3 regions of the Paraflavitalea sp. genome follow, and region 2 is predicted to be linked to each of the others. Evidence: riboswitches for the same ligand, from Rfam matches in the RefSeq annotation. Region 2 holds a riboswitch; each other region holds the start of a gene.
What was found. Region 2 has a riboswitch for cobalamin ahead of metE (5-methyltetrahydropteroyltriglutamate--homocysteine S-methyltransferase). Riboswitches for the same ligand answer to the same signal wherever they lie in the genome.
Positions count from the first base shown of each region.

Region 1: it holds a riboswitch for cobalamin, as region 2 does, so the genes downstream of both, AC5JBY_RS23995 (ribonucleoside-diphosphate reductase small subunit) here and metE (5-methyltetrahydropteroyltriglutamate--homocysteine S-methyltransferase) in region 2, are expected to answer to the same signal.
Region 3: it holds a riboswitch for cobalamin, as region 2 does, so the genes downstream of both, AC5JBY_RS07415 (TonB-dependent receptor plug domain-containing protein) here and metE (5-methyltetrahydropteroyltriglutamate--homocysteine S-methyltransferase) in region 2, are expected to answer to the same signal.

Region 1 covers NZ_JCACET010000010.1:1,692,603-1,695,867, forward strand. The annotation lists gene AC5JBY_RS23990 (ribonucleoside-diphosphate reductase subunit alpha) at 1-892, opposite strand, end outside; gene AC5JBY_RS23995 (ribonucleoside-diphosphate reductase small subunit) at 1,008-1,979, opposite strand; cobalamin riboswitch at 2,202-2,431, opposite strand; gene AC5JBY_RS24000 (MauE/DoxX family redox-associated membrane protein) at 3,169-3,265, shown strand, end outside.
Region 2 covers NZ_JCACET010000009.1:132,048-135,312, reverse strand. The annotation lists gene AC5JBY_RS16390 (ribonucleoside-diphosphate reductase subunit alpha) at 1-1,164, shown strand, start outside; cobalamin riboswitch at 1,232-1,426, shown strand; gene metE (5-methyltetrahydropteroyltriglutamate--homocysteine S-methyltransferase) at 1,620-3,265, shown strand, end outside.
Region 3 covers NZ_JCACET010000008.1:1,118,795-1,122,059, forward strand. The annotation lists gene AC5JBY_RS07410 (DUF6580 family putative transport protein) at 1-31, opposite strand, end outside; gene AC5JBY_RS07415 (TonB-dependent receptor plug domain-containing protein) at 59-1,945, opposite strand; cobalamin riboswitch at 2,068-2,287, opposite strand; gene AC5JBY_RS07420 (TonB-dependent receptor) at 2,566-3,265, opposite strand, start outside.

The DNA.
Region 1 (3,265 bases), on a different contig from region 2:
CAAAAGCACCTTTGCGCTTACCACCGCCCTGATCTACATAGCGGGCAGTATCATTAAACACACGCAGCATAGGGATGATACCATTGCTGGTACCATTAGTGCCGCCGATATAGCTACCGGTAGCACGGATGCCGTGGATAGAAAGACCGATGCCACCAGCACTCTGAGATATCTTGGCAGTTTGTTTCAAGGTGTCATAAATACCATCGATGCTGTCCTCCTTCATAGTCAGCAGGAAGCAGCTGCTCATTTGCGGCTTAGGCGTGCCGGCATTGAACAAGGTTGGCGTGGCATGTGTAAACCAGCGCTCAGACATCAGGTGATAAGTCTTGATAGCGCTCTCGATATCGTTTTTATGAATACCCACCGATACACGCATGAACATATGCTGTGGACGCTCCACCACTTTGCCATCCACCTTCAGCAGGTAAGATTTTTCCAGTGTTTTGAAACCGAAATAATCGAAGCTGTAATCACGATCGTAGATGATCGTAGAATCCAGCAATTCGGCATGCTCCTGGATGATAGCCCACACGTCATCAGCCAGCAAAGGAGCTGCTTTACCAGCCTTGCTGTCCCTGCATTCGTACAGCAACTTCATCGTATCGGAAAAAGTCTTGATGGTATTCTTATGCAGGTTGCTCACTGCGATGCGGCTGGCCAGCAACGCATAATCCGGGTGCTTCACCGTTAAGGAAGCAGCAGTTTCTGCAGCGAGGTTATCCAGTTCGGTAGTGGTAACGCCATCATACAAACCTTCAATAACCTTCTTCGCTACATCGATGGAATTCACAAACCGCCTGTCGAGCCCATAGCATAGTTTTTCTATGCGGGCAGTGATCTTGTCAAACTTGACAGATTCTCTTTTGCCGTTTCTTTTTATTACAAACATGGGTCAGTAAGTATTTATGATAAGTGATTAATGCTTTTTAAGCTGTTAGCTTTTAGCCATTAGGTGTTAGCAAAGCAAAAGCCCTAAAAGCTAATAGCTAAAGGCTAATGCCTGTTTAGAAATCTTCCTCCAACGAAAATGACTGGCTTTCTTTATTACCCATCACGCCACTCTTCTGGTAATCGCCCACACGCTTTTCAAAGAAGTTAGTCTTACCTTCCAGGGAGATCATTTCCATGAAGTCGAAAGGATTGGTGCTGTTGAACATTTTGGGATAGCCCAGTTCACTCAGCCAGCGGTCAGCTACAAACTCGATGTATTGCTGCATCAGCTTGGCATTCATACCGATCAGGTCCACAGGCAGTGCTTCCGTGATGAATTCCTTTTCAATCTTCACCGCATCGCCGATGATAGCGTATACTTCTTCCTGCGTCATCTTTTTACTCAGCATGCTGTACAGCAAGCAGGCAAATTCGCAATGCAAGCCTTCATCACGACTGATCAGTTCATTGCTGAATGTAAGACCGGGCATCAGGCCTCTCTTCTTTAACCAGAAGATGGAGCAGAAGCTGCCACTGAAGAAAATACCTTCTACGGCGGCAAAGGCTACGAGTCTTTCAGCGAAACTGCCATTCTCGATCCAGCGCAGCGCCCACTCCGCTTTCTTTTTCACAGCAGGCACCGTATCGATAGCATGGAACAAGCGATGCTTTTCCTGGGGATCTTTAATATAGGTGTCGATCAATAAAGCGTATGTTTCAGAATGGATGTTCTCCATCATGATCTGGAAGCCATAGAAGCAACGTGCTTCGGGCAATTGCACTTCGCTCATGAAGTTGACTGCCAGGTTCTCATTCACAATACCATCGCTGGCAGCAAAGAATGCCAGTACATGCGAAATAAAATGACGTTCACCATCGTTTAAGTTCGCCCAGTGTTGCAGGTCACCGCTCAGATCGATCTCTTCCGCTGTCCAGAAGCTTGCTTCATGCTTCTTGTACATTTCCCACACCCTGGGATAATTGATGGGCAGAATAACAAAGCGGTCTTTGTTTTCCTGCAGTAATATTTCGTTTTCGTTGCTCATGGCTCAATGGTATAGTTATATTAGTAATAGTCTGTCTTCTCCTCGTTGCCTTGCCTTCTACCGACGACGATATCCTTCCATAGAAATACACTTCCATGGATGGAACCAGCGATCACCCGTTACAAAAGGGAACAACACAATACGTGGCCACGCCACTGACCGGAGGGGTGAGGGTGCAGTGAGTGACAGTATAGCAGTGCGAATTACCTTTGATGCGAAGGTGTGGCACTTAATTGTATGGCAGGTATCTGACTTTGTCCGCGAAAGCTACAAACCGGAGTGGCGAAAAGTAAGCGATTTTAAAGCCACTACTTATTGCCGATTGCCGATTGCCAATTCACGAAATTCACAGTTGCGCAACAGTCCATGATTTACACATGGTTCCCTTTTAAGCCTGTCTAAATACCTGTTTTTGAGGCAAATAGACGGGCACCAACACAATATTTTGTAAAAGAGCGAATACAAACTTAAACTTCGAGGCGGGGCTGGTCAAATGAACTTAGTAACAGGGGGTGGATAATTCTTCCACGCTGAATTGACAACCGTCAAGAGCCTTACCGGATGGGCTTTTGCTTAAAATTGTCCTGCTCTCAACACTTTAGCTGGGTAAATTTGTAATACAGGACTCTCCATTCTATACACCGTATACCGAATACAGCATTCTTCTACTTACAAACACTTAACCCAATGTTAACATTTGGGTTAGTGGTCAATTATGGAAATTTTAGTCTGTCGAAATAAAACAAGGATGTAAATAATGGATGAAATTTATGGTGTGGTCCGGGTTAATCGAAGGGCCACCTATGATCATGAGAAAATCTACGCAATTTCAATAACCCGGGCCTAAAGTTCTAAAAACGGGAACGCTACGATAGCTTATGTATTTCGAAGGTCCGGGTTATCTGAAATTGCAACTGGCTGTATAGCCACCTTGGTTGAGGTATGTATTTAATAAAAACCGGCCGGCCAATACCGGTAGTATGTATTAAGCGACAGTACATGCTATAGGATTGTGCCAGCCCACTGACTCTCCTCCTCTTTTTGACCCTTATACTGCTAAAGGCTGCTGATTAGGCCCGTACACTGTGTGACACACTTGCTTTATCGAATAGTACATGCTGAACAGGCGGAGTGTCTGCCTTGTACCCATGTAAAACCTTAACAAACATTAAGAAATCGTTACAGTCAAATGAACAAGCGTTTCATAGTGGGGATCGTATCCCTGCTCCTTATCCTGTTGATGGTGTATGCAGCACAGGCCAAACTAAGAGATTACTACAATTTTC
Region 2 (3,265 bases):
GATCACGGGGATATCGAGGAGTTTCTTTCTATCAAGGATATCGGTCACCCTATCCAGAATCTTTTTTATGGAGTGTGTGTGCCCGACTACTGGATGCAGGAGATGATCGACGGTGATATGAAGAAAAGGCAGGTGTGGGCCAAGGTGCTGGAAAGCCGTCAGCAAAAGGGTTTGCCTTATATCTTCTTCTCCGATAATGTAAACAGGAACAAACCGCAGGTATATAAAGACCACAATCTTACTATTCATGCCAGCAATCTTTGTTCGGAGATCATGCTGCCTTCTACGTGGGAAGAGTCTTTCATCTGTTGCTTATCTTCTATGAACCTGGAGCTGTATGATGAATGGAAAGATACCAATGCTGTGAAGCTGGCTGTATTCTTCCTCGATGCCGTGCTGCAGGAGTTCATTGCCAAAACTGAGGGTAATCATTACCTGGAGGCTGCCAACCGATTTGCCAAGAGGCACCGTGCATTGGGATTGGGCGTGTTGGGCTGGCACTCGTATCTGCAAAAGAATATGATCTCTTTTGAAGGTTTACGCGCCAAGCAACTGACTGCTATGATCTTTAAGGATATTCATGATAAGGCTCAGAAGGCCAGTAAAGATCTGGCATGGATCTATGGAGAGCCTGAACTGTTGAAGGGTTATGGCAAGCGGAATACGACTGTATTGGCTATTGCGCCTACGACTTCTTCCAGTGCTATCCTGGGCCAAACGTCTCCCGGTATCGAGCCTTTCAGCAGCAACTATTATAAAGCGGGTCTTTCCAAGGGTAACTTCATGCGTAAGAATAAGTACCTGAAGGAACTGCTGATCAAGAAGGGCATCGATAATGAAGATACGTGGCGCGATATCATGTTGAACCACGGTAGCGTGCAGCATCTCTCTGCACTGACTCAAGAGGAGAAGGATGTGTTCAAGACTTTCAAAGAGATCAGTCAGCTGGAGATCATCCAGCAGGCTTCTATACGTCAGCAGTTTGTTGATCAATCCCAAAGTCTCAACCTCAATATACCGGCTGACCTGCCCGTGAAAGAGGTTAACAAGTTGTTGATCGAAGCCTGGAAGCTGGGTATTAAAACGTTGTATTATCAACGTAGCCAGAGTGTTTCTAAAGAAATGGTGACTAACCTCGTAAGCTGCAAGAGCTGCGAAGCATAGGATAAGGGTATTGTTTCATTTTGATGTGCAAATAGATTAATTTTGCCCTCGCAAGTTCTTTCTTATCATCTTATCAAGCAGCAAAGGTTCCCGCTAACCCGGGATTAATAGGGAATTGTGTGAAAATCACAAGCTGTCCCGCAACTGTATGTAACATACCTGAGTTTTTACCCTTGTTGTCCACTGTCCCGACTATGGTTGGGATGGGAAGGACGGTAGAAACGTTACAAGCCAGGAGACCTGCCTTACTGTATTTGACAATGCTTTCGTGGAATGAAGCTGTTGTTGATCTGATAGGCTTATTGTATAATGACCGGCCGTGTATGTATATTTTATACTATGCGGGACTGGCTATTTATGCGTATGCCTTTGTTTCACTTCTACTTCTTTTCACCAAACATTGCGGGTTTTAACGAAGGGCTTTTAACTGATTATTCATTTTAAAAGCATTCATCATGCAGACACACAATCTCGGCTACCCGCGGATAGGCAGCCAGCGTGAACTGAAGAAGGCTTCCGAGCAGTACTGGGCCGGAAAGCTAACCGCACAACAATTGATGCAGACGGGCAGTACAATCCGTTTGCAAAACTGGCAACTTCAAAAGGATGCCGGTATCGATCTGGTTCCCTGTAATGATTTCTCTTTTTATGACCAGGTGCTGGACACCAGCCTGCTGGTGGGGGCTATCCCTGCCCGTTACCACGACCTGATGCACGACAAGCAGCTGCCGCATATCGACCTGCTGTTTGCCATGGCGCGTGGTTATCAAAAGGGTGGTTACGACATCACCGCTATGGAGATGACGAAATGGTTCGATACGAACTATCATTACATCGTTCCTGAGTTTACTGCGAACCAGCAATTCACTTTGTATCACAACAAGGTGCTGAATGAATTCAATGAAGCGAAACGTCATGGTATCGCCGCCAAGCCTGTGTTGCTGGGGCCTGTATCGTTCCTGCTGCTGGGCAAGGAAAAGGAAAGTGGCTTTCACCGTCTTGAGTTGCTGAAAAAGCTGTTGCCTGTGTATGTAGAAGTACTGGCGAAGCTGGAAGAGGCAGGTGCTTATTATGTGCAACTGGATGAGCCTTGTTTATCGCTGAATCTTTCGGTAGCCGAGCGGCAAGTATTTGCCAAGGCTTACCTCGAGATCAAGAACAGGTTTCCGCAGCTGCAGATCATTCTGGCGAGTTATTTCGAGTGTTATGGTGAAAATCTTTCTATGGCATTGAGCCTGCCTGTGCAGGTGCTGCACCTTGACCTCGTTCGTTGTCCATCGCAGCTGGATGATATTCTTGCTACGGATATTGCCCGTTCAAGAACGGTGCTTTCACTTGGTGTGGTGGATGGCCGGAATATCTGGAAGAACAATTTTGAGAAGTCTCTCAGTCTTATCAATAAGGCTGTTGAAAAACTGGGCAAGGAAAGGGTGTGGATCGCTCCTTCCTGTTCTTTGCTGCATGTGCCTTGCGACCTGGAACTGGAAACGAATGAAAAGGTGTTGACGCCAGAGATCAAGCAATGGATGGCTTATGCCAAACAGAAAATCGACGAGGTGATCACACTTAAGCAGCTGGCCAGTGGTGACAACAACGTGATCGCTGCGGCGAAGCTGCAAGCCAATATACAGGCTAACAGGAACCGTCAGACTTCTGCGCTGATCCACAGTAAGGTGGTGAAGGAAAGGGTGGCGGGCATCACTGATAAGGATGCTGCGCGCAACAGTGTGTTCTCTATCCGGAAGCATAAGCAGCATGATCTGTTGAAGCTGCCACAGTTCCCGACCACGACTATCGGTTCTTTTCCGCAGACTGCGGAAGTGCGCAGCTGGCGGGCCAACTGGAAGAAGGGTGATCTGACGCAGGAACAGTATGATGATCTGATCGCCAAAGAAACGGAGGAGTCTATCCGCTGGCAGGAAGCGATCGGCATCGATGTGCTGGTGCATGGTGAGTTTGAGCGTAATGACATGGTGGAATACTTTGGTGAGCAGCTGAGTGGTTTTGTGTTTTCCAAGAATGGCTGGGTACAGAGTTATGGCAGCCGTTGTGTGAAGCCTCCTATCATCTATGGTGATATAAGCCGCCCCGCTCCTATGAC
Region 3 (3,265 bases), on a different contig from region 2:
CATTTCTCGGGCTAAATGTTGCTACTGACATATGTACTATTTTATAAGAGGCTTAAAATTATAAATTAATCCTGAAACCACCTTGTATGTTGATACCTGGTGTATTATATCCATATACCTCTGTGTAATCTGTATCTGTGAGGTTTTTGGCATCTACAAACAGGCGCACCTTGTTCTTGAATAGCTTGTATTCTACATAGGCGTTGATCAGCGTGTAGGCTTTCAGGTCTACAGGAATGGTGGCATAGGCCGGGGGTGGTCCGAACGACAGGTCTGTTCTTTCGCCCAGGCTTTGTGCAGACAGGCTGATGAACAACTGTGGTGTAGCCTGGTATCCTACGCTGGCCACTATCGTGTTTTTGGGCCTGCGGAGCAGGTTGAAATAGCTCGTGTCTTTACCGCTGCGTGATTGGTAGATATCACCTGTTACATAGGTGTAAGAGGCTTTGATCGTCCACTGGTCGGTGGGGCGCAGGGTTGCTTCGAGTTCGACGCCTTTGTCTTTTTGCTGGTCGATATTGATGGACTTGCCGGCTACATAAGCGATCACGTTCTTGATGTCTCTGTAAAATCCTGTAGCGGTAACCTGTAATTTATTTTGCAGGGTTTGCCATTGTACGCCTGCTTCAAGGTTGGAAGATTCTTCCGGTTTCAGGTTGGGATTGCTGCCAAACCAGGAGGGGCCAAACAGGTCCATCACTGTAGGTGCTTTGAAACCTGTAGAAACGTTGGCAAATGCTTTAATCTGGTTATTGATCAGATAGGCGGCATTGAAGCTATAGGTGAATTGGGTGCCAAATTCGGAGTGGTGGTTGTACCGGCCGCCCACTTCCACGCTCAATCCTTCTGCGCTTTGCATGAGGAATGACAGGTAAGGGCTCACGATGTTGGTGGAAGGGTTCTTAGGTGTCAGCGTGGAATCGGTGAGTTTGTAGCTCTGGTAGTTTACGCCGACCAGCATCTTTACCCTATCGCTCAGGTTTTGGGTGAGGTATACTTCGCCGCTGTGGAAACCGCCTCTGAAAAAGGAGTTGCCGAAGTCGGTGGCGTAGTTACGCCTTGAATAGGAGTATCCGTAGTTGGCTGTGATGGTGCCTTTGGGCAAACCAATAGTAGCAGTGGCGCCGGTATTGTTGAGCAGGTATACAAATTGGTCTTTGGTGTCGTAGAAAGAACCACCGTCGGTGTTGGCGTTGAAATAGCTATAGCGATAGTAGGGGGCGATCCTGATCTTGTCGGTTACCTGGATGCCGAGATTTGCTTGTACGCTGTGCCTGTTAAATCCGTCCTTATCGAAGTTGCCTTTGCCGGTGGTGTCGGCTGCTTCGGAAATTCCGTCTGTACTGGTGTAAGAGTAATTTACATTATAATCCAGGATGCCTTTGTGGCCACTCAGGCCAGCATCGCCGGTGAAGGTGTTGAAGCTGCCATAGGTAGCGCCGCCGTTGAAGCCGATTGCTTTGCTGCCTTTTTTCTTCGTGATGATATTGATAACGCCGGCTACTGCATCTGACCCGTAGAGGGTAGACTGGCTGCCTTTCAAGATTTCAATGTGGTCGATCTGTTCTACGGGAAACAAGCGCAGGTCGAATGCGCCGCCTGCCCCGGAGGGATCGTTTACAGGAATGCCATCGAGTAATATCAAGGTGTAGTCGTTGGAGGCGCCGCGTAAAAAGATCGATTTGTCTTTACCGGGGTTGCTGTTGGCGCCGTTTACGATGATGCCTGTTTGCTCGGTCAATACCTGGGCGAGGCTTTTGCCGCTGCTGCGTTCTATTTGCTCGCGGCCGATAACGGTCACTACTTTTCCTGTTTCACTAAGTTTAACAGGGTATTTGGTAGCGGTAACCACTACTTCATCCAAATCTCTTTTTGCAGTTGAGTCTTGCGCCTGCGCGTTCATGGCTGCCAGCAGGGCTGATAGTGCGAGTAACTTTCTTGTCATGCTCATAGTTTGTTTGTAATGATGAACTATGAACCTTCGGAATAAAATGATTCAAACAGAAATGAAATGTCTACTGCCTGTAGACGGTTTCAATCCCGGCTTTTCACCCGAAAGCTCGTCGATGTTGTTGCTGATAACTGGCAGGTCTTCTGGCTTGTTTCCCTGGTTCAAGACCTTCCCATTCTGCCGGATAAGCGGGTAGAACAGTGGTACGAAGATTGAACCTGGTGAGTGGTACTCACGAAACTTACAGCTACGGGGATAGCACCGGACTTACACCGGTTTCCCTTTTAATCCGTTCTGCCTGGCGGCGGAGCGGAAACCAATTAACGCGGCAAATGTAAGGGTTTACCCCGGGATTTGGGGTTGGGTGTTTGTGGGCATGGTTGCCGGCATCCGTTCCGAAAGGGGCAGGCGGGATAGGACCAGACCCTGGCCAGCCCCGGGCAAGGTAGGGGCCAGGTATAGGGCAGATCCGGGCTAAAGTCTCTATAAGGTCTCTATAAACTCTCTGTAATGTCTCTGAAAGGTCTCTGTAAGTATGAAGTTTTTATTTTTTTTGATAGCACAAAAAAAGCCCGCTTTTGGCGGGCTTTTTTAGACGTGGTCGTAGTATTTTTTTATTGTCCGAAGGCGTATTTCAGTGTGATGCCGCCAAAGTAGTTGGCGCCAGCGGCCGGGTTGAAGTATCTGCCTGCGGCGGCATTGATATCATTGCCGAGGCTGTATTGTACATTGAATAGATTGTCGGCTCCAGCAAAAAAATCGGCGCCTATCTTTTTGGTGAAGCGGGCGCGCCATCCGATGCGGCCGCCGAATAACTGATAAGATGAGGCTATCACCGTGTTGGCATCGTCGAGTGGAATGGGATCGCTGTAATACCAGGTGAGGTTGGTGTACAGCCCAGGCCGGGTGGCCAGGTCCAGTCCGCCAGTTACGATATGGGGCGCCACGCTGGGCAGTTGCTTGCCGGAGAGGTCGGCAGTGCCTTGTTTAAATTCATCGTATCTAAAGCGGCTCCAGGTGTGGCTGATCCAAAGACGGGCGGCTGTTATAAATCCTTTACGATTGGGCAACAGCTGGTAGGAGGCTTGCGATTCCAGTCCTCTTTGTTTGGTAGAACCGGCATTGACGAAGTAATCGGCATTGCTGGCATCACGGCGGAGTACAATGGCATTTTGCAGGCGGTAGTAAAAGGCGTTGACCTCAACATATAGTCTTTGTTGCAGCCAGCTGCTTTTGATACCTGTCTCATAATTTACGCCTTCTTCTGCATTCAGGCTGGTGCTAATGACCGAGGTGGAGGGTAATATCTCCTGT